Regions from separate parts of the Neorhizobium sp. DAR64862/K0K3 genome, predicted to be linked through region 2. Evidence: predicted binding sites of a transcription regulator. Region 2 holds the regulator's gene; each other region holds the start of a gene.
The links. The regulator LexA, encoded in region 2, represses DNA repair genes until DNA is damaged. The targets are predictions, from matches to a motif close to TGTTCNNNNTGTGTTCNG.

Region 1 (5,534 bases), 1.2 Mb from region 2:
CAGGCTATCGAAGCAACCGGAAAGGACCACTCGATGATCGCGAAGAAGATAGTTTTGGCAAGCCTGAGCGCTGCTCTTATCGCTGGCGCAGCCATCCCCGCCTTCGCTGCACCAGGCCCTGACGGACCACGCCACCATGAAGGTCGACGCGGAGGCCCTGACGGCGGCCCGCATGGCGGTCCACGCGCTGCGATTATGCAGGATGTAATGTTCGTTCGCCTTCTCAAGCAGGCGGATACGAACAAGGACGGCAAGATTTCCAAGGAAGAGCTGACCGCTCGCCAGGAAGCGCTTTTCGCCGAGATCGACCTCAACAAGGACGGGTCCATCACTCGCGGTGAAATGGTTGATTTCCGTGACAACAAGATGGCCGAGTTCCGCAAGAACAACCCGCCGCCGACGCCTGAAGAGGCTGAGGACGAAGGCCCGGATGCAGACGGCCCGATTGCAGAAGGACCCGAGGGTGAAGGCCCTAAGGCTGAGGCCCCCAAGGCTGACGGACCACGTGCCGACCGCGAACAGGCCCGTGACCGCCACCACGACCGGCATGAGCGCCGGGAAGCTCGCAGGGACCGCGGTCCAAGGGGTGGACCAGACGGCGGCATGATGGGTCCTGCCATGTTCCGCATGATCGACGAAAACCGCGATCGCAAGATCAGCAAGGAAGAGGCCGCAGCCGCCACCGAAAAGCTGTTCGCCCGCATGGACACGAACAACGACGGACAAATCACGATCGACGACCTGCCGGACCGCCCCCTCTAGTTCTACGCCCCCCTGAACTAGACCGGTAGTCGTCTGATGGACCCGCCTTCCCTTCCGGGAGGCGGGTCCAGTCGTTTCAACTGTCCAAAACGTGTCAGAGCCGCGCCTCGACGGCCGATACCTCAGGGATAGACGGCTGGGCGCCTCTTTCGAGGCAGGCGAGCGAGCCCGCAACGGCTGCGCGCCGCAGGGCATCCGCAAAGCCTATCCCCTGATCGAGACTAGCAGCCAGATAGCCGCAGAACGTATCGCCGGCACCCACCGTGTCGACGGGCTCGATCTTCAGGCCCTTGGCCGACAGGATTTCACCACCAAACATGGCAACGACACCTTCGCCGCCAAGCGTGACCACGAATGTCTGGCCGGTCTCACTGTGAAGGCGGCGCAAAACCTCTTCGCGAGCCTTGGCATCTCTGATGGTGCAACCTGCGAGCAACTCGAATTCGGTCTCGTTGGCGACGACGATATCGGCGAGGCCGGATAGTCGAACCGCATCTGCCGTCAGCGGCGCAGTGTTGATCATCGTCCGGATGCCCTTCGCCTTTGCTGCGCGCAGTGCCGCCTCGACGGCTGCCGGCGGGATCTCGAGCTGCAGCATCAACGTGTCGGATGGAGACATGGCCTCCACCGCGCCCTGCGCCTGCGCCTCGCCGATCGTGCCATTGGCACCGGGCACGACGGCGATCATGTTCTCGCCGCTGTCATCGCCGACCAGGATCAGTGCTGTGCCGGTCGAAATGTTTGTCCGCGTGACCGCTGACAGGTCGGTTCCGGATGCCTGGAGCAAAGCCAGCGCCGGGTCTGCAAAACCGTCGTTTCCGACCGCGCCGACCATGCGCACGTCGCTGCCTGCGCGGCGGGCGGCCAGTGCCTGGTTCGCACCCTTGCCGCCGGAGGCCGTCGCAAAGGTCGAACCCACAACCGTTTCGCCCGGGCCCGGCAACCGCTCCGTCGTTGCGATAAGATCCATGTTGATGGAGCCGAAGACGGTAATCATGCTGTGCCTGCCTGTTTTGTGAAATGCGGGCTGACACTGCCCGAGAGGATCAGTCCTCGTCAACTACCCTCAGGCGCAGCGATCCGGTGCGGCTCTCGACTGCGCCGGATGCCGGAGCTGCGGGGGTTGGTCCAGCGTGGGGTATCGGGGCGGCCACTGGTGCTTCCAGTTCGAGCGCTTCGATCCTTGCACCGCGCCGGCCGAGCTTTTCGGTCGACGTCACGATCTGCTCGACGTCCTTCTGGGCTGCGAAGAAATGCGATTGCAGCTTACGGGTCCGCTCGTCGAGGCGACCGAGATCCTCCATCAGCAAGGCCACCTCGCCCTGGATCAGATGCGCCTGTTCGCGCATGCGCTGGTCTTTCAGCACGGCCTGGATGACCTGGATTGACAGCATCAGCAGCGACGGCGAGACGATGACGATCCTCGCGCGCTGCGCCTTCTGGATCACGCCCTCGAAATGCTCGTGGATCTCGGCAAAAATCGATTCGGACGGCACGAAGAGAAAGGCGGTGTCCTGCGTTTCTCCGGCGATCAGGTATTTCTCCGAGACATCGCGGATATGGACTTCCATGTCGCGACGGAATTGCTGGGATGCGGCACGGCGTGCTTCGGGAGCAGCCGCTTCGCGAAACGCATTCCATGCCTCCAGCGGAAATTTCGCGTCGATGACGAGCGGTGGCAAGCTGTTCGGCATGCGGATCACGCAGTCCGGTCTCGACCCGTTCGACAGGGTCTTCTGGAATTCGAAGGCACCCATCGGCAGGCCGTCGGAAACGATCGCTTCCATCCGGCCCTGACCAAAGGCGCCGCGCGTCTGCTTGTTGGAGAGGATGGCCTGCAGTCCCACGACATCCTTGGCAAGGCTCTGAATGTTGTTCTGGGCAGCATCGATGACGGCCAGACGCTCCTGCAACTGGCGCAGGTTGTCATGGGTGGATCTGGTCTGTTCGGTAATGGTTGCGCCGATCCGGTGGGTCATGCCATCGAGCCGCTGGCCGACGACCTGGCTGAGTTCGACCTGGCGCGCGGCAAGCGTTTCGCCCATCGCCGAAAGCCTGCCCTGCATCTCACCCTGCATCCGCATCAGTTCCCCCATGCGGGCCTCGGCGTCTTCCGCCTGACGGCCGCTGCCTCCGGAAAGGCGCATGAGAAACAGCATGAGAAGCATGCCGAAGACGCAGGAAGCGGCCATCAGCACCATCGGGTGCTGGCTCTCCAGAAAACGGGAAATCTCGGGGAACAGGTCATTCATGGCGGCAAGCTAGCAGAAAACCGCGGATTGGAAAGATCAAAACAGGAACATTGATCGAAAACGGCGATCCGGGGCTGTTCCATCGGCGAAAAAGATAGGTTATGGGATCGCCATGACGATCAAGCCGCTTATCATTCTTCCAGATCCGCTCCTGCGTCAGGTGTCCAAGCCTTTCGAACGGGTGGACGACGCACTTTTGAAGCTCGCGGACGACATGCTGGAAACCATGTACGACGCTCCGGGCATCGGCCTTGCCGGGATCCAGATCGGCGTTGCCCGCCGCATTCTCGTGGTCGACGTGTCGCGCGAGGAGGACGAGAAGAACCCGATCGTCGTGATCAATCCGGAAATTATCCGCTCTTCGGACGAGCGATCGGTGTATGAGGAAGGCTGCCTTTCCATCCCGGAATACTATGCAGAGGTGGAGCGCCCCGCTTCCGTGACGGTCAAGCATATCGGACGCGACGGCAAGGAACACGTGATCGAGGCCGATGGCCTGCTCGCCACCTGCCTGCAGCACGAGATCGACCATCTGGACGGCGTGCTGTTCATCGACCATATATCGCGGCTGAAGCGCGAAATGGTGGTCAAGAGGTTCACCAAGGCTGCCAAGGCGAAGGCGGTCTAGCGATCGTTTGCAGGCAATCTCGGTTTGAAGGCGCGTTCCTTGCGGGCGCGAAAGGTCCATGTCTCTTCGCATCATCTTCATGGGCACGCCGGAATTTTCCGTGCCGACACTGCAGAACCTGAAGCAGGCCGGCCACGAGATCGTTGCGGTCTATAGCCAGCCGCCGCGTCCCGGTGGGCGCCGCGGGCTCGATCTCGTCAAGTCGCCGGTGCATCAGGCGGCAGAACTTCTCGGCATTCCGGTCCTGACACCGCTCAATTTCAAAAGCGAGGAAGACCGCGAGACCTTCAGGTCCTTCAAGGCGGATGTCGCCGTGGTCGTTGCCTATGGCCTGCTTCTGCCCGAAGCGATTCTGACCGGCACCCGGCTTGGATGCTACAACGGTCACGCTTCGCTGCTGCCGCGCTGGCGCGGTGCTGCCCCGATCCAGCGCGCCATCATGGCCGGCGACGACAAGACCGGCATGATGGTGATGCAGATGGAAAAGGGCCTCGATACCGGTCCGGTGGCACTCACCCGGGAAGTCGAGATCGGCGAGGCCATGACCGCGGGCGAGCTGCACGACCGCCTGATGCTGACGGGCGCCCGCGCCATGGTCGAGGCGATGGAGAAGCTGGAAGCCGGCGACCTGCCGCTGACACCGCAATCTGAGGACGGCGTGCTCTACGCGTCGAAGATCGACAAGGGTGAAACCCGCATCGATTTCTCGAGGCCCGCGCGCGACGTTCACAACCATATTCGCGGGCTCTCCCCGTTTCCCGGCGCCTGGTTCGAGGCCGAGATCAACGGAAAGCCGGAACGGATCAAGGTCCTCTCGTCCGCGATCGGCGCCGGACAGGGAGACGCCGGCACTGTTCTGGACAATCACTTGACGATCGCCTGCGGTGAAGGCGCCGTTTGTCTGACGCGGCTGCAGAAGGCCGGCGGCAAGCCGCTCGATGCCGCCGATTTCCTGCGTGGCACGGCGATGACGGCCGGAATGCGGGTCGCCTGATGCCACGTTACAAGATGATCGTCGAATATGACGGCACGTCCTATGTGGGCTGGCAGATCCAGGACAACGGTCATTCGGTGCAGGCCGCGCTGCAGAAAGCAATCCTGAAGCTGACCGGCGAGACGGTATCGGTCCGTGGCGCAGGGCGGACCGATTCAGGCGTGCATGCCTGGGGCCAGACGGTTCATACGGATCTTTCCCGCGAGTGGGTGCCTTACAAGCTGCGCAACGCCGTCAACGCCTATCTGATGACGGCATCGGAAAAGGTTTCGGTCATCGATGTCAGCCTCGTCGACGAGACCTTCGATGCGCGGTTCTCGGCCACCAAGCGGCACTATCTCTACCGCATTCTCAACCGGCCTTCTCCCTTAGCGCTCGAGGCGAACCGGGCGTGGTGGGTGTCAAAACCTCTCGATCATGAGGCGATGCATGCCGCAGCCCAGATGCTGGTCGGGCATCATGATTTTACCACCTTCCGCTCCACCCACTGTCAGGCGAAAAGCCCGGTCCGGACGCTCGACCGGCTGGACGTGACGCGCTCAGGCGATCTGATCGAGATCCGCGCTTCGGCTCAAAGCTTTCTGCACAACCAGATCCGCTCCTTTGCCGGAACGCTGAAGATCGCCGGACAAGGCAAGGTTACGCCTGAAGACGTTAGGGCAGCGCTCGAGGCACGCGACCGCAAGCAGTGCGGCCCGGTGGCCCCGCCGGATGGTCTTTATTTCATGAAGGTGGATTATCCCGACGACCGTCAGGACGGATAGACGCCCAGGAACCGCTGCAGCACCTCGGACAGAAGCATGTCCGGCACGATCAGCACCATCACCAGTGCCGTCACCAGCAGCGGCTGCGGGCCGCAAAGCATGCGCATCACTCGCGTCAGCGCGACGACGACGGC
Region 2 (5,534 bases):
GTAGCCAGCCTTTTCGACCGACTTCATGATGAAATCGAGCGCTTCCGGAGCGCTCTTCAGGCCCGGTGCGAAACCGCCTTCGTCGCCGACATTGGTGTTGTGACCCTGCGCTGCCAGTTCCTTCTTGAGGACGTGGAAGATTTCCGCGCCCATGCGCACGGCATCCTTCAGCGTCTCGGCGCCGACGGGCATGATCATGAATTCCTGGAAATCGATCGGGTTGTCGGCGTGAGCGCCGCCATTGATGATGTTCATCATCGGGACCGGCAGGAGATGCGCGGAGGCGCCGCCGATATAGCGATAGAGCGGCAGGCCGGACGATTCGGCGGCGGCCTTGGCAACGGCAAGCGAAACGCCGAGAATGGCGTTTGCACCCAGGCGCGATTTGTTCGGGGTGCCGTCGAGCGCGATCAGGGTCTTGTCGATGTGGATCTGGCTTTCGGCATCGAAGCCGCCGATCGCGTCGAAGATCTCGGTGTTGACGGCTTCGACAGCCTTTTCGACGCCCTTGCCACCATAGCGCTTGCCACCATCGCGAAGTTCGACGGCTTCATGCGCGCCCGTGGAGGCGCCCGACGGAACGGCGGCGCGGCCCATCGAGCCGTCTTCCAGATAAACATCCACCTCGACGGTCGGATTGCCACGGCTGTCCAGAATTTCGCGAGCGATGATGTCGGTAATGGCGGTCAAGGGTCTCTCCTCGGTTGATGTGCGAGCCTGAATTCGCAGGCTCAGCGAACAGGCGGATCATCGACATTGTGCGATCGTCGATGACACGCGGATTACAATCCAGTCAATTCGGCGGTTTTTCGACGCCGTCAGCCTTTTGCGATGGCATCGAACGCCAGCAGCTTTTCCAGAAGCCGCGGCATGTCCTTCAGGTGGACCATGTTCGGACCGTCGGACGGCGCGTTGTCGGGGTCTTCGTGGGTTTCGATAAAGACGCCAGCAACGCCGACGGCGACGGCTGCCCGGGCCAGCGTTTCGACAAATTCGCGCTGGCCGCCGGAAGAACCGCCCTGGCCGCCGGGCTGCTGCACGGAATGGGTTGCGTCAAAAATAACGGGGCTTCCGAGCGACGCCATGATCGGCAGCGAACGCATGTCGGAAACGAGAGTGTTGTAGCCGAACGAGGCACCGCGCTCGCACAGCATCACATTGGGATTGCCGCTTTCGAGGAACTTCGCCTGGACGTTCTTCATGTCCCAGGGCGCCAGGAACTGGCCCTTCTTCACGTTGATCGCGCAACCCGTCTTTGCGGCCGCGACGAGCAAGTCCGTCTGGCGCGACAGGAAGGCGGGGATCTGCAGGATATCGATCGTATCCGCCACGAGAGCGCATTGCTCTTCAGTGTGAATGTCGGTCAGAACGGGAAAGCCGAATTCCGTCTTCAGATCGGCAAAGATCGCCATCGCGTTGTCCAAGCCGATGCCGCGCTTGCCGGAGATCGACGTGCGGTTGGCCTTGTCGAAGGAGGATTTGTAGACGAGGCCGATGCCGAGTTTCTTGCAGAGTTCGACAAGCGTGCCGGCGATCATGAAAGCATGATCACGGCTTTCCATCTGGCAGGGACCGGCAATCAGCGAGAGCTTTGCCGTGTTTGAGAAAACGACTTTCGAACTCCCCTCGCCCACGGACACTTCAGAATTGGCGGAGACTGTCATTTCACTATTCCTCGAAACCGAAAACCACACCTTGCCCCGGGGCTGCCGACACGATCACGCGGCCATCCCTGCGGATGAATGCGACGTCATTAGCAGCAAGGGTGATCTCTGTCACGGCGAGATCGGTGGTCTTGAAGATGATCCCGCGCGCAGCGAGGCGCGACGATAACAAGGGCTTCATCGAAGACCGGAACTCGTCGCTGAACGTGTCGTTGGATTGAATGCGGATGCCGGCATTGGCAGCTGCGATCCGCAGACCGTCTTTCCCTTGCTCGGGTTGCGTCTCGAACACGGTTTCGAAAAGCGGCAGAAACTCCAGCGGGTCATCTGCAGAAAAGACGATCTCTCGAAGGCCTGTAACGGCGTTTGCGTGCTCATCAAGACCACCGCGATCTGCCGGTAATGCGGCCATGCGCTGGCAGGAAAACAGCAAGATGTCATCGACCTCGGGAACTGCCGCGAACGCCAGACGGAATGAGACTTCGCTCTCCCCACCATCGGGCAACTGCATCGGGCGGGAGAATTGAAGCATCTCGCCCGCAGACATGTGCCCGTCCACAAAACGGCTATGATCGGCCGCTGCATCCTGCGTCCCGACGACCACCGCCGATAGACCTTCCCTTTTCCGCTGGCCGCGGAAGCGGATGTCGCGATCGGTGAACACGTTGCCTCGTTTTGCCGCAAGCGAGGCTTGCCGACGGTTCACAATGGCCAGCGGCTCGAGATACGAGCCATCCGCGAAGAATATGCAGGCATTGGCTGTGCCGAAAGGGTGAACACCTTCAGGTGCCACAGTAAAGCCGAGAGCGGTCAACCTCCCCCGCGCTGACGCCAGATCTGCAACGGGCAGAACCAAATGATCGACTGACTTGTTACCCACTTACACCCCCAAAGTCTTATTCCGCAGAACATTGGCTATCGCGGGAAACTCGGCAAGTGCTGCGCACGAACTGAATACGTGATCGAACGCTGAAATGAGACTATTCTTGAGCAAAAATTTGGGGCTTGCGGAACACAGATAGAACATATAGCGTCCGTTCTGCATTTGTTTCCAATTCTGAGGGTCCCGTCCATGCTGACACGCAAGCAACAGGAGTTACTTCTGTTCATCCACGAGCGGATGAAAGAATCAGGCGTGCCGCCGTCGTTTGACGAAATGAAGGACGCTCTCGACCTTGCATCGAAGTCCGGCATCCATAGGCTGATCACCGCGCTCGAGGAGCGTGGCTTTATTCGCCGTCTGCCGAACAGAGCACGCGCGCTCGAAGTGATCAAGCTGCCTGACGCCTATGTGGCGAACCTTCATCCGCGACGGGGTTTTTCTCCCAGTGTCATCGAGGGAAGCCTCGGCAAAACGCAACCGGTCGTCGCTCAGAAGCCGGCGCCGGTCATGGCGGACAATCCGTTCTCGACAAACATCCCGGTCATGGGTCGAATCGCTGCCGGCGTGCCGATCTCCGCGATCCAGAACAACACCCATGACATCGCCGTTCCGATCGAGATGCTGGGTTCCGGCGATCATTACGCGCTCGAAGTGAAGGGCGATTCGATGATCGATGCCGGCATCCTCGATGGTGATACCGTCATCATCAAGAATGCCAGCACCGCAAGTCCGGGCGATATCATCGTTGCCCTGGTCGATGAGGAAGAAGCGACCCTGAAGCGGTTCCGCCGCAAGGGTGCATCGATCGCGCTGGAAGCGGCGAACCCCGCTTACGAGACCCGCATCTTCCCGCCCGACCGGGTGAAGGTCCAGGGCAAGCTTGTCGGCCTTATTCGCCGCTATCATTAAGAACGCTGTTATCCCGGAGATGCGCGGCAACAGCCTCCGGGATGCCAAAGTCGAATTGTCGCGTTCGCCAGTCACAGAACCGGTGGACGGTCCACGGACGGCTTGAGGTCTGTGCGCTGTCTCGCATCGCCGCCGTAATCTTGATGTCTGGCGCTGTCGCGTTCGGAATAATGGTGATTTCCAGTGCGCCAGTCCGGCGCAACGTCCGCCCGCTGAGAAGCAAGGCGCCGGAGCGGCAAGTATCGAAGCGTGCGCCGGGCGAGACGATGATCCGACCGAAATCGCAGGCAAGACCGGTGTATCGGTTGTCTTCGACAGTGACGATCCGGATGTCCTGAGCAGTCTGCGCCGCGCACAGGATTTTCGGCAGACAGGCAAATCGTCCGGGCGTGAATGCTTGAAGAAAGCCCCTGACATATTCGATTTCCCGGCGCGTCAAATCCGGTCGCGAATGTGGTCTAGGTCGTCTGTCATCACTTTTCGCAAGGCTGGCACCTCGCGCTGGTTCCGAAGAGGCAAGAACCGGCAAGGCGAGCGGTTGTTCTCCGGTCTCAAGCACCAGCGCTCGCCGCCATTGATCGTAGATAAATCCCGGCGGCCGGGTTCGATTGAGGGTGATCTTGTCATCCTGGATCAGTCCCACTGACGCGCCGTCTTCGGATATGACGATATCAGGCCTCGGCGCCGAGCCTGAGCGGACCGCAAAGAGCAAAGCCACCGCCATGAACAGCGCGCCTGTCAGCCTCAGCGGCGTGCGCAGCAGCGTCAGAAGCAGAAAGCCTGCCGTCGCCAGCGGCAGGAAAAGCGGGTTCTGCCGGCCGATGGCAATATCGCCGCCCCATGCGGCAACGATCTCGGCAATGCGAATGACGATCCGCAGCCCCTCGCCCATGATGAACAGAAAGGGAGCATCCAGCCCGAACGGCATCAGCAACATGCCAACAAGCCCTGCCGGCATCACCACGAAGGAAATGATCGGCATGGCCGCGAGATTGGCCGCGAGGCCGTAGGTGGTCAGATGGTGGAAATGCTCGATCGAATAGATCGACGTCGAAGTACTGCCGATCAGCGACGTCACCACGATCCCGGCAATGAAATGGAACGTCGCCGCGACACCCGTTATCCACCGGTTGCTACCTTTTGTATCCTCCTTACCTTTCGCGAAATATCGCGTCCAGAGGGCGAACCCTGCCACCAGTGCCGCGGTTGCCGCAAACGACATCTGGAAACTCGGACCCAAAATCTCCGACGGCGAGATGGCGAGGATAATGATTGCCGAAAGGGCGACGTTGCGAAGGCTGATGGAGGGTCGATCGACGAGCACGGCGACCAGCATCACCGCCATCATGATATAGGCCCGCTCGGCGGAAACCCCGAACCCGGAAATCAGGTAATAGGCGGTCGCCATGACAAGCGCACCGAACGCGGCAAACTTCTTGATCGGATAGGCCTGCGCAAAGCCTGGAAACAGCGACAGGACGGAGCGGACGCCGACGAAGAAGATACCGGCTGCCAGCGCCATGTTCAGGCCTGAGATCGCGACGATATGGGCCAGCCCGGACAGACGAAGCGCCTCGGTCGTCTCACGGGAAATTGCACGGCGCTCGTCGGTCACGATTGCGGCAGCAAAAGCGCCCGCATCCCCCTTGACCGTATCGCGGATGCGATTGCCGATTGCGCTGCGAAGCGCAAAAAGCCCTCGCTGCATGTCCGACCATAACCCGGGTTGGTCATCGATCGCCGGTTGTACGCTAGGCGCGCCGTAAAAGAAGCCAACGGCCCCGATTTGATCGAAGTAGGAGGAGAAGGCGAAATCGTTCAATCCGGGAAGCGCCGGGCCAGAGGGTGGCGACAGACGGGCACGGCCGGAAACGCGCTCTCCGATGTCTGCAGGTTCGTGTTGGCTTCTGGCAAGAAGCGACACCCGCTGCGGGGGACGAGCGAGCGTGGGCTCAGATGTCTGCTCGATCCTCACGATATAGCGCCAGCGGCGCTGTGCATCCGCTTCGCGTCGTTCGACAATCCCGCTGATGGTCGTCGTGACGGGCGAATCGAGCACGACCGTCGAACACCGCCAG
Region 3 (5,534 bases), on a different replicon from region 2:
GACAGTCTTGCCGTCGATCTTGCGGCCCTGGAAGAATTCGGCGACCTGCTTCAGTTCGTCGAAGGTTGCGGGCGGCGTCAGGTCGCGACCGAACTTATCCTTGAAGGCTGTCTTAATTTCGGGCCGCTCGAACCAGTCCTTGCGGTAGGTCCAGCCGACCACGTCCCCGAAGGCTGGCAGCGACCAGTAGTTCGGGGTGTTCTTCGGCCATTCGGAATAACCCGTGACGGTTGCCGGAACGAAGGCATCCATCTTGATGCCTTCCTTGTCGAAGAACTCGTTGAGCTTCACATACCAGCCGTTCTCGGCGGCGCCGCCGATCCACTGGCTGTCGCCGATCATCAGATCGCAGAGCTTTCCGCCCGAGTTGAGTTCGTTGAGCATGCGGTCGGCGAAGTTCGGCCACGGGACGAACTCGAATTTCATCTTGATGCCGGACGACGCCTCGAAGCCCTTGCTGAGTTCGACGAGTGCGTTTGCCGGGTCCCATGCTGCCCAGCAGAGCGTCAGTTCTTTTTCGTCGGCATGCGCCATCATAGTGCCGAAACCCATCGAACAGGCGACCGTTCCGGCAGTAAGCAGACCTTTCACGTAAAGCGATTTCATCATGTCATCCTCCCAGCGCCGTCCGGTCTCCTGCGGATGGCGAAACGCCCTTGCGGGCCAAATGCCGGCTCCGGACCCTAATCTCTAGCCGGCCTCCTCCAGCGGAACGGGGTGTAATGGATGCCTCTCCCGAACCCAGATGGAGGCTAATTGATGTGCGCACCTCAAAGCAAGTGATTTTTGAGGTGCGCACATCAATTCTTGCGTTTGCTGATGTTTTGAAGGAAAGCTCTGGAAGGCGGAAATCATGGGAAGTCGTCATGCGTCCAACAGCGAAGGATCTGGCCGAGGCTGCAGGCGTCAGCCTTGCAACGGTCGATCGTGTCTTGAACGAACGACCGAATGTGAGCCTGAAGGCCGCCCGGCTGGTCAATGACGCAATCGAGCGGATCGGCTTCGTTCGAAATCCGGCGGCTGTCAGCCTTGCCCGCAACAAGGTGTACCGTTTTCTCTTCCTGCTTCCGGCAAGCGGCGATCTATACCTCAATGAGCTCCTGCGGCACGTTGAAGAGCTGACTGATGCGCTCAAGGGCGACCTCACCGAGATTGCCTACCGCCAGATCGGGATCGACGATGCGCATGGCGTGGCAAAGCTGCTCTCCAGCCTCGACAAGGAGGAGGTCGATGGCGTGGCTGTCATGGCGCCCGAATCGCCTCAGGTGCGAGACGCCATGGCGCGGCTTCTCCAGCGCAACATCAAGGTGGTGCAATTCCTGTCCGGTCAGGAAAAGCTGCCAGAGGCTGATTTCGTCGGTATCGACAACTTTGCGGCGGGTGCGAGTGCGGGCAAGCTGATGGGCATGCTTGCGGGTTCCCATCCGGGAAAGGTCATGGTGATCGCGGAAACCATGCAGTCGCTCGACAGCATCCAGCGCCGCCTTGGCTTCGACCACGTGATCAACAGCGCCTTTCCGCATCTGACCTGTCTGCCGTCCATCGAAACCCACGCCGACGAGGCACGTAGCCAGCAGGTGATGGCCCGCGTGTTGGCCGGCAACCGCGATGTTTCCGGAATCTACGTGCTGAGCGCAGAGGCTCGCGTGCCGATCCTGGCTGCTGCCGGAAACGTCGATCTCGGCACCATTGCCGTGGTTGTCCACGAGCGAACTCCCTTCACCGAACAGGCGCTCCGGGACGACCGTATCGATGCCGTGATCGCACAGGATCCGGGCCATGCGGTGCGCAGTGCAATTCGCATCATGCGCGCCCGCTCGGATGCCCGCGAGCCGCTCGCCGCACAGGAAAAGATCCGCATCGAAATTATACTCAAGGAAAACCTTTGAGCCATATGAAGGGCGGCGCGCGCGATTGGTCAGAGGCTTTTATTTGGCCGGATGCGGAGCAAATAAACGAGCGTTTACATTACTTGCGCCTGGCGGCGGGACTTCGGCGACCGGTGATGTGCAATAGGCAATTTTGGGAAAATCCAGAAAAGACTATGGCGGCCGTCGCCTCCAGACGGAAAGACAAATTTCTAAGACCGCACCCAGCCCCGCTGTCGTCGTTTTCGGCAGTCTGCATTACGACATCATCGTCAAATGTCCGGTCCGGCACGGCCGCGCAAAGGCGAAACAGTCACCGGCTCCGCCTGGAACCCGGCATGTTGCGGCAAGGGCGGCAACCGAGCGGTTTCCGCAGCCAAGGCCGGCGTGCGCTCGGCAACCCCGTATTCGGACAACGTCGAGATCTGCAGCGGCGTCCCGGTCATGATGCCTGCGACGCGGACGCGGGTTTTCGCCTCAAGTCCGATCAGCAATACCATCTATGACGCCTTCAGGTTCGTCACCACTGTTGCTATCGAGCAGTGGCTCAAGTATTCCAAGCTGACAATCAATGGCGCCTCCAAAGCCTCTGCGATGACGGGGTGGCGCATCGGTTAGATCTTGAGTAACGATCCGCTGCGTTTCCCGGCAACTGAGACAGCGTCAAAAGCCGCCGCATGGTTGAACGGTTTCCCATATCGCTTTGCCTGAACGAAGTAGCTCTCTCGCTTATTCAAAACGGAGCCGTCCAGCGCAACACCACCGCTGTAAGACATATTGCGCAGAGATGGTCTTGCCTGATGCTTTGCTGAGACAATGTAACTGTCAAATGACCCGCGAGACAGTTCAGTTAAATGGGGACGAGCCATGCGAGCGAATGCGGAATCGACCATTTTAAGTTTTGTCGTCAGTCGACCTGATGGGACGACGTGCCCGAGCGAAGTTGCGCGCAGCCTTGCAAATGATCACAACGCTCCGCTTGAGTGGCGTGACTACATGCCAGCCGTCCATGAAGCGGTTGATGCCTTGAGTGCGCGACGAGAGATCACCCTTTCCTGGAAATCTGTCGTAATGGGGGAGAGAGCCGGTCCCTACCGTATAAGTGCTCGCAAGCAAAATCTCTAATGCCGAGACGTCTGCGGCCACCTTTTTAGCGTCCTAAACAATCTCAATGACAGGAAACCGATCAAGCACATCCCGACCGTGCTGATAGTCGCGAGCCTACTTTTTCATCTCTATAAGCTTCGGGTCAGTAAGTTTGCGCGCAAGAGCCTTCCGGTTATCGGGGCTCGGGGAGCTTAGTCGTTGCCCGATTGATGTAATCGACCAGCGCGCGGGCAGCGGCGAATGATTTTACTATTTTCCTCGACAAGATTGGAGGACACGAGCATCTCGTCAGAAACGTTGCGACAGGCTCCGAAGTTTTTGAGATTGAAAAAGTCGAGCGCGTCGTGATTTCTGACGTACCCGCTGGCGCTCAAATCATGACCGCCCGTCAGACCATTTGGGAAATATGTCCGAAATAATGGACCCTCGACGATCCCTCTCCATTTGCCGGTGTGGCTTGCGATTGTTTGCCGCAAAATGCGGGCAAGCCGTGGCGGGGGTAGCAGCGCTCCGCCTCCGCTGTATGAGCTGTGCGGAGAGATTTGCATGTAATATGTCGCGGCTGCGTTCTTCGAAGGCGAAACTCGCAACGTGATGCAGCAGGTGCCTTTCGAGATAGACGCGGCACTCAAACATTTGCGGGGATCTCGGTTGGCCTCATCTACGCGCTTGTCGATCGACCCTGTGCTATTAGCTAACGCTAGGGTGAATTCAATTAAGTCGCGGCGCGCGCAATCAAGTCTAGCTCGGTTGTCGTCGAGCCACTCGGCGCCGTGATTACTGGAGGCTTCCTCTAGAAATTTAAAAGTCGATCGGTTGATCATCCACTGTCTCAAACATGGCAAACCCGCCTGTCATAGGGCAGGCGGAACGTAAAGTGAACAGAAATAGCTCGAGCGGACATGAAAAGAGGTTGAAGTCGGGTGCTTCCAATCGCTGAGTGCTTCCCCAGATAGGGTAGGGCTCGTGGAATTGCCACTTCGGTAACTGAGCGGCGAGTGGTTCGTTCGCATTTCGTAAACACGTTGAATAGGAGAGGATCCATATGGCGAGAATGGTCAAGAAAGCGGATCTGCCGATAAAAACGTGTGCGACATGCGGAAAACCTTTTGCATGGAGGCTGAAGTGGGCCAAGAACTGGAGCGACGTGAAGTACTGTTCTGAACGCTGCCGCCGCTCTAAGCTCAAGCCATTACCCACGTCATGATCACGTTGCTAGCACAATAAAGCGTGCAAGACCCGCCGAACGGTGGGTGTGTTGGCGCACGAGCGTATCGCGCCCTCGCAGAAACCTGAACGTGGCCGCAGCAACGGAGGCGAGGAACGTTTGCTCGTCGATCCTCCCAGCTGCAAGTGACCCTACCATACAGCTCTCGATTTGAAGGAGCCACTTACTGGGGACGGGCTTTTTCAAGATCATGCAAAGCCATTGGGTCCGGAGCCTCCTCAGCATCCCGCTGTAGGCGAGACCGTGAAGCGGATCTCCCATACGCTGAAGGCAACAAAAGCTACCTCCGACGGTCACCTATTCCCTTCCAGAAAGGACCCGACGATGCGATTGATTTCGCCTCCGTGTGAGGGCTTGACAGCCCGTCGCTCGAGCTAATACGTATTAGCTAATACGATTTAGCAAGTGTAGGGTCCGCGATGAACCGCAAGTCCACGGGTGAACATTCGGCCGCCGCTGCACCGACAAGCGCTGATGTCGCACGCCTCGCGGGTGTCTCCCAAGCGACCATTTCCCTCGTGCTCAATGGCCGGGATAGTGCCGTGCGCATTTCTCCGGAGACACGGGAACGCGTGATGTCCGCCGCTGCCCAGTTGGGCTACACGCCCAATCATGCCGCCAGAAGCCTGCGGCAGCGCAGCACCAAGATCATCACTTTCATTCTGCCGACCTTGGAGAATCCGTACTTCCTAGAGATCGCGAGTGCGGCGCAAGCGGAAGCCAGTTTGCGCGGATATTCGGTCACGATCATTTCGTCCCGCAACGAACTGAGCGAGTTTCACACTGCGCTCTTGTTGCAAGGGGCGGCTTACGACGGGATCATCGTCGCAGGACACAATAACTGCGCTGCTCCGGAACTACCTGCTCTCGTAAAGCGCGGTGTCGGCGTTGTCGTGCTGCAGGAGCCTAGCCCCGCACCGGGAATTCAAAGCGTCCGCGTCGATCTTGAGAGAGGTGGATATATCGCCACCCGCCACCTCATTTCGCTTGGACATCGGCGCATCGCACACTTTACCCAGGCGTTGCGAAGTTCGCATGGCGGGCACGACCGTATCGATGGCTATATGCATGCGCTTTCCGAGGCTGGTCTGCCATTCGATGAAGATCTCGTTGTGGTGACCGAGAATTCGCTGTCAGGCGGTGTCCTCGCCCTTGACCGCATCCTGGCGCTTGACGTCCCGCCGACGGCTCTCTTCGCCTATAACGACCGGCTCGCGATCGGCGCTTTGCATGGATTGCGCAAGCGCGGGCTGAGGGTGCCGGATGATTTCGCCGTCGTCGGTTTCGATGGCATTGCCTTCGGTGGCTTTACTGCCCCGACGTTGACAACA
Region 4 (5,534 bases), 1.2 Mb from region 2:
AGCTTCTTCGCCTTCATCGCATCTTCCAGACGCACGCGGCGCAGGATTTCCGGCGAGAAGTTCGGGACGCCCTGGAAGACAAGATTTTCGCCTTCCGTCAGCGTATCGCCAATACGAAGCGTCCCGTGGTTGGGAATGCCGACGACATCACCGGCAAAGGCGGTATCGGCGATGTGACGCTGCGAGGCGAAGAAGAACTGCGGCGCCGTGAGGCCCATCTGCTTGCCGGTGCGGGCAAGCCTTGCCTTCATGCCACGCTCCAGCTTGCCCGAGCAGATGCGCGCAAAGGCGATACGGTCGCGGTGGTTCGGATCCATGTTGGCCTGGATCTTGAAAACGAAGGCCGTCATCTTGTCTTCGCTTGCATGCACAGTGCGGATATCCGCGACCTGGTCACGCGGCGGCGGAGCAAAGTCTGCCAACGCCGTGATCAGATCCCGGACGCCGAGATTACGCAGCGCCGAGCCGAAGAAAACCGGCGTCATGTGACCTTCGAGAAAGGCCTTCCTGTCAAACGGGCGGCAGGCTTCCCGCGCCAGTTCGACTTCCTCGACGAAGGCCGCGCGTTCGTTTTCCGGCAGGCGGTCGGCGACGGCCTGCGGTCCGTTGACCGAGATCGCGTCCTCGCTGTCTGGACCACGCACCCGGTTATCGGCTAGGTGGTAGGTTCCGCAGAAGCTCTTGGAACGACCGATCGGCCAGGTAATGGGCGCCGTATCCAGCGCAAGCTTCTCCTCGACCTCGTCGAGGACTTCGAAAATGTCGCGGCTTTCGCGGTCCATCTTGTTGATGAAGGTGATGATCGGAATGTCGCGCATGCGGCAGACTTCAAACAGCTTCAGCGTGCGCGGCTCGATGCCCTTGGCGGCATCGATGACCATGATCGCCGCATCCACAGCCGTCAGCGTGCGATAGGTATCGTCCGCGAAGTCTTCGTGGCCGGGCGTATCGAGAATGTTGAACACCTTGTCGGCATATTCGAACGTCATCACCGACGTCACGACCGAGATGCCGCGTTCGCGTTCGATCTTCATCCAGTCGGACCGCGTCTGGATGCGATCCTTCTTGGCCTTGACCTCACCGGCGAGCTGGATGGCGCCCCCGAACAGAAGCAGCTTTTCCGTCAGCGTTGTCTTGCCCGCGTCCGGATGCGCAATAATCGCGAATGTGCGGCGGCGGGAGACCGCCTCTGCAATGGTTTCGGCCATCTTTTATATCCTGTGAATTGCCGCGGTATCTAGCGACTAAAGCCCGCCATTGCAATTGACCTGCCGCGCTGCGGCGCAAAGTAATGGGCAATGACCATTCAAGCCCCCTCCTCACCCGTGCTCAATGTCCTGCGTCTGCCGCACGGGCAGAACCTGGATCTGCCCGCCTACGAGACATCAGGTGCTGCCGGCATGGACCTGCGTGCCGCCGTGACCGATGGCGAGCCGCTGACGATAGCACCCGGCAAGCGCGCCCTGGTGCCGACCGGTCTCGTGTTCGAGATCCCCGCCGGGTTCGAGGTGCAGATCCGCCCGCGTTCGGGGCTTGCGTTCAAGAACGGCATCACCTGCCTCAACACGCCGGGCACGATCGACAGCGATTACCGCGGCGAAGTGAAGGTTCTGCTGATCAATCTGGGCGACGAGGATTTCGTCATTACCCGCGGCATGCGGATCGCACAGATGGTGATCGCGCCCGTTACCCAGGCGCAGATCGTCGAAGTGAGCGAGGCAAGTGCCACGGCACGCGGTGCCGGCGGGTTCGGATCCACCGGCGTCTGAAGTTCGTCAGAAACCCGTGACGTCTAAGGTCAATCATGCGGATACGGTGGGCCGCTCCCCGGCCATCCGATACGAGATCGCCTCGGCAAGGTGTATTCTCCCGATACCATCCTTCTCGTCGAGATCGGCCAGCGTCCGCGCCACCCGCAAGACCCGATGATAGCCGCGGGCGGAGAATTTCAGCTTTTCCGCCGCGTCGCGCAACAATTGCAGCCCTCCCGCATCGAGCTCGGCGAACTTCTCGATCATGGCGGTGGAACAGCGCGCGTTGGTGAGAACCGTGTACTGGCCCTCGCCTTCGAAGCGCTCTCTTTGCCTGTCGCGTGCGGCCGCCACCCGCCTTGCCACGCCGGCGCTTGGCTCTGCCGGTGCCGGGCGGATCAGATCGCTTGCGGAGACAGCTGGCACATCGATACGGATATCGATGCGGTCCATGAGCGGGCCGGAGATACGTGCCTGATAATCCGAGGCACAGCGCGGGCCACGGGCGCAGCTATGTCCCGGTTGTCCCGCCATGCCGCAGCGACACGGGTTCATCGCGGCTACGAGCTGGATGCTCGCCGGATAGGAGACCCGGTGGTTGGCCCGGGCGATAACACATTCGCCAGTCTCCAGCGGCTGGCGGAGCGCATCGAGAACCTGGGGCGAGAATTCCGGAAACTCATCCAGGAAAAGGATGCCGTGATGCGCGAGCGAGGCTTCTCCGGGCCTGGCGCGCAGACCGCCGCCGACCAGTGCCGCCATCGTGGCGGAATGATGCGGCATGCGATAGGGCCTCCGGTCCGACAGCTTTCCGCCCGAAAGCTGGCCGGCGATCGAGTGGATCATCGAGACTTCGAGCAGTTCGGTTGCCGAAAGCGGCGGCAATATCGACGGAAGGCGGGCTGCGAGCATGGATTTTCCCGAACCGGGCGGACCGACCATCAGGAGGTTATGACCGCCGGCAGCCGAGACTTCGAGCGCGCGCTTGGCGCTTTCCTGGCCTTTGATATCGACAAGGTCAGGCAGATTGGCGGGCGGTGCACGGACCGCCGGCTGCGGCCGCGACATGACCTGCGTGCCGCGAAAATGATTGGCGAGCGCGATCAGGCTGCGGGGGGCGAGAATATCGACGCCGGGTCCAGCCCATGCCGCCTCGGCGCCGCTTTCGGCTGGGCAGATCAAGCCTTTTCCGATCGCATTGGCGCTGATGGCCGCCGGAAGCGCACCGGCGACGGCTGCAAGCGTTCCATCGAGGTTCAACTCGCCGATCACGACATAATCGGCCAGCATGTCGCCGGGTACGGCACCGAGCGCTGCCATCAGGCCAACGGCGATCGCGAGGTCGAAATGGCTGCCTTCTTTGGGAAGGTCGGCCGGGGCGAGATTGACCGTGACTTTCTTCGGCGGCATGGCGAGGCCCGAGGCATGCAGTGCTGCCTGCACCCGCTCGCGGCTTTCGGCCACTGCCTTGTCCGGCAGGCCGACAATATGCATGCCGATCTTGCCAGGGCCGATCATGACCTGCACATCGACCGGAATGCCCTCAATGCCCTGAAATGCTACCGTTCTGATACGCGCGACCATTCCGACCCGCCCACTTGCGCAAGCTAAGGTGGGGAAATTCCCGCCTACCGTGCCGCAGGTTGAAAGCTCGCACGATTGACGGTGAATTTCAAGAACAGGTAGTGAACAATTTCGCGCATGAGACGAGGACAGCGTGCATCAGGTTGCATAACGAGAACAAATGTGAACGGTTATCAGCTCTGCTTGGCGTCGATTGCATCCCACATCAGGCTCGCGACGTCTGCACCGCCGAATTTCTTGACCTCGCGGATGCCTGTCGGAGAGGTGACGTTGATCTCGGTCATGTAATCGCCGATGACGTCGATGCCGACAAAGATGAAGCCGCGTTCACGCAGAGCCGGCCCGATACGGGCGCAGATTTCCTTCTCGCGCGGCGTGATGTCGGTCGCCTCGGCACGGCCGCCGACATGCATGTTGGAGCGGCTGTCGGTTTCCGCGGGCACGCGGTTGATCGCGCCGACCGGTTCGCCGTTGACGAGAAGAATGCGCTTGTCGCCCTTTCGCACCGCCGGAAGGTAGGCCTGCGCGATATAGGGCTCGCCGCGATACATCTGGCCGAACATTTCAAGCAGCGACGTGAAGTTGCGATCATCGCGGGCGGAGTGAAAAACGCCGGCGCCGCCATTGCCGTAAAGCGGCTTCAGGATGATATCGCCGAGCTCTTCGCGGAACTTGGCGATTTCAGCCGGGTCACGGGAGATCAGTGTCGGCGGCATCAGGTCGGCGAATTCGGTGACGAAGATCTTTTCCGGCGAGTTGCGCACCCAGGCCGGGTCATTGACGACGAGCGTCTTTGGATGAATGCGCTCCAGAAGATGGGTGGATGTAATGTAGCCCATGTCGAAGGGCGGATCCTGGCGAAGCTGCACCACATCCATCGTCGACAGATCGGTCGGCTGCTTTTCCCCAAGGGTAAAGTGATCGCCCTTGATGTCACGCACCTGCAGCGGCTCGAGGGCTGCAAAGATGCGGCCGTCGCGCATCGTCAGGCGGTCGGGCGTATAGTGGAACAGCTCGTAACCGCGCGATTGCGCTTCGAGCGCCATGGCGAATGTGGAATCGCCGGCAATGTTGATGCCGGAAATGTGGTCCATCTGAAATGCGACCGTGCGAATTTTCGCCATGACTTCAGCCCCCTAGGATTGGCCCGCCTGATGTAGGACGACGAACCCCGAAAGGCAACCTTGGCCGGGATATTCCGACAAGGCCGCGGCGGAGCCTCCGCTGCCAGAGGCCTAGAACGCATCCTCAAAATGGCGCGGAAACCTTCCCGGCAGAACGGCGACGATGTCGTATCGCTGCGATAACCCGGATGCGTCCTTGCGTTTCGACAGCCAGAGATCGCTCGCGTCCCGGATCCGTTTCTGCGATGCGTAGGAGACGGCGTCGAGCGCGTTCATCTCGGATTGTCTCGCCTTCACCTCGACAAAGACCAAGAGATCGCGCTTGCGGGCGATGAGATCGATCTCGCCCAGCTTCGTGCGGTGGCGGATGGCGAGGATGCGGTAGCCTTTCAGCATGAGATAGGCGGCAGCGACATACTCCGAGACATGGCCGCGGCGCTCTGCCTTGCGGCGTCTGGCGCCGATCTCATCCCGTTGTGCCATCGCGATCCATCAGGTCCCGTTCTTCATGGCGATGAGGCGCTGATAGAGATCCTTGCGCGGCAGGCCGGTGATCCGCGCCGCCTCAGTCGCAGCCTTTGCCGTCGGATGCGTTTTGGAAAGGTCCTGGAGGATGGCATCGACCTCCACCTCGCCCGGCGCCTCTTCAGGTGCTGGGGGTTCGATCAGAAGGACGATCTCGCCTTTGACGTTGTGGCCGTCACCGTAGTGCGCGGCAAGCTCTGCCAGTGTGCCCCGGCGAAACTCCTCGTAGGTCTTGGTGAGTTCCCGGCAGACGCAGGCGAGCCTGCTGCCGCCCAGCACATCGGCTGCAGAAACGAGAGTGTGAGCGATGCGATGGGGCGATTCAAACAGGATCAGCGTTGCCGGGATCTTTGAAAGTTCGCCAAGCCGGTCGCGGCGGGCTTTGTCCTTGGAAGACAGGAACCCGACGAACAGGAAAGCATCCGACGGCATGCCGGAACCGACGAGGGCCGCAAGCGGGGCGGACGCGCCGGGGATCGGCACGACACGATAACCGGCATCGATCGCCATCTGGCCGAGGCGATAGCCGGGATCCGAGACCAGCGGCGTG

Region 1: def (peptide deformylase) is a predicted target of LexA. The motif match lies at 3,047-3,064, and genes of this name have one in related genera.
Region 3: ACQY1L_RS20355 (DUF2461 family protein) is a predicted target of LexA. The motif match lies at 3,842-3,859, and genes of this name have one in related genera.
Region 4: ACQY1L_RS13530 (YifB family Mg chelatase-like AAA ATPase) is a predicted target of LexA. The motif match lies at 3,426-3,443, and genes of this name have one in related genera.

What each region holds. Positions count from the first base shown of each region.
Region 1 covers NZ_CP191449.1:2,711,076-2,716,609, forward strand. The annotation lists gene ACQY1L_RS13105 (EF-hand domain-containing protein) at 196-762, shown strand; gene ACQY1L_RS13110 (ribokinase) at 857-1,759, opposite strand; gene ACQY1L_RS13115 (DNA recombination protein RmuC) at 1,809-2,930, opposite strand; gene def (peptide deformylase) at 3,127-3,642, shown strand; gene fmt (methionyl-tRNA formyltransferase) at 3,701-4,636, shown strand; gene truA (tRNA pseudouridine(38-40) synthase TruA) at 4,636-5,400, shown strand; gene ACQY1L_RS13135 (hypothetical protein) at 5,388-5,534, opposite strand, start outside.
Region 2 covers NZ_CP191449.1:1,549,342-1,554,875, forward strand. The annotation lists gene eno (phosphopyruvate hydratase) at 1-690, opposite strand, end outside; gene kdsA (3-deoxy-8-phosphooctulonate synthase) at 819-1,664, opposite strand; gene ACQY1L_RS07520 (VOC family protein) at 1,669-2,544, opposite strand; gene lexA (transcriptional repressor LexA) at 2,737-3,456, shown strand; gene ACQY1L_RS07530 (ComEC/Rec2 family competence protein) at 3,437-5,534, opposite strand, start outside.
Region 3 covers NZ_CP191450.1:770,923-776,456, reverse strand. The annotation lists gene ACQY1L_RS20375 (ABC transporter substrate-binding protein) at 1-552, opposite strand, end outside; gene ACQY1L_RS20370 (LacI family DNA-binding transcriptional regulator) at 867-1,889, shown strand; partial or broken gene ACQY1L_RS20365 (ribokinase) at 2,077-2,267, shown strand; gene ACQY1L_RS20360 (DUF3253 domain-containing protein) at 2,736-2,993, shown strand; gene ACQY1L_RS20355 (DUF2461 family protein) at 3,167-3,799, opposite strand; gene ACQY1L_RS20350 (DUF2256 domain-containing protein) at 4,021-4,182, shown strand; gene ACQY1L_RS20345 (LacI family DNA-binding transcriptional regulator) at 4,623-5,534, shown strand, end outside.
Region 4 covers NZ_CP191449.1:2,791,638-2,797,171, forward strand. The annotation lists gene ACQY1L_RS13520 (peptide chain release factor 3) at 1-1,208, opposite strand, end outside; gene dut (dUTP diphosphatase) at 1,299-1,769, shown strand; gene ACQY1L_RS13530 (YifB family Mg chelatase-like AAA ATPase) at 1,803-3,335, opposite strand; gene gshB (glutathione synthase) at 3,509-4,459, opposite strand; gene ACQY1L_RS13540 (YraN family protein) at 4,571-4,942, opposite strand; gene rsmI (16S rRNA (cytidine(1402)-2'-O)-methyltransferase) at 4,952-5,534, opposite strand, start outside.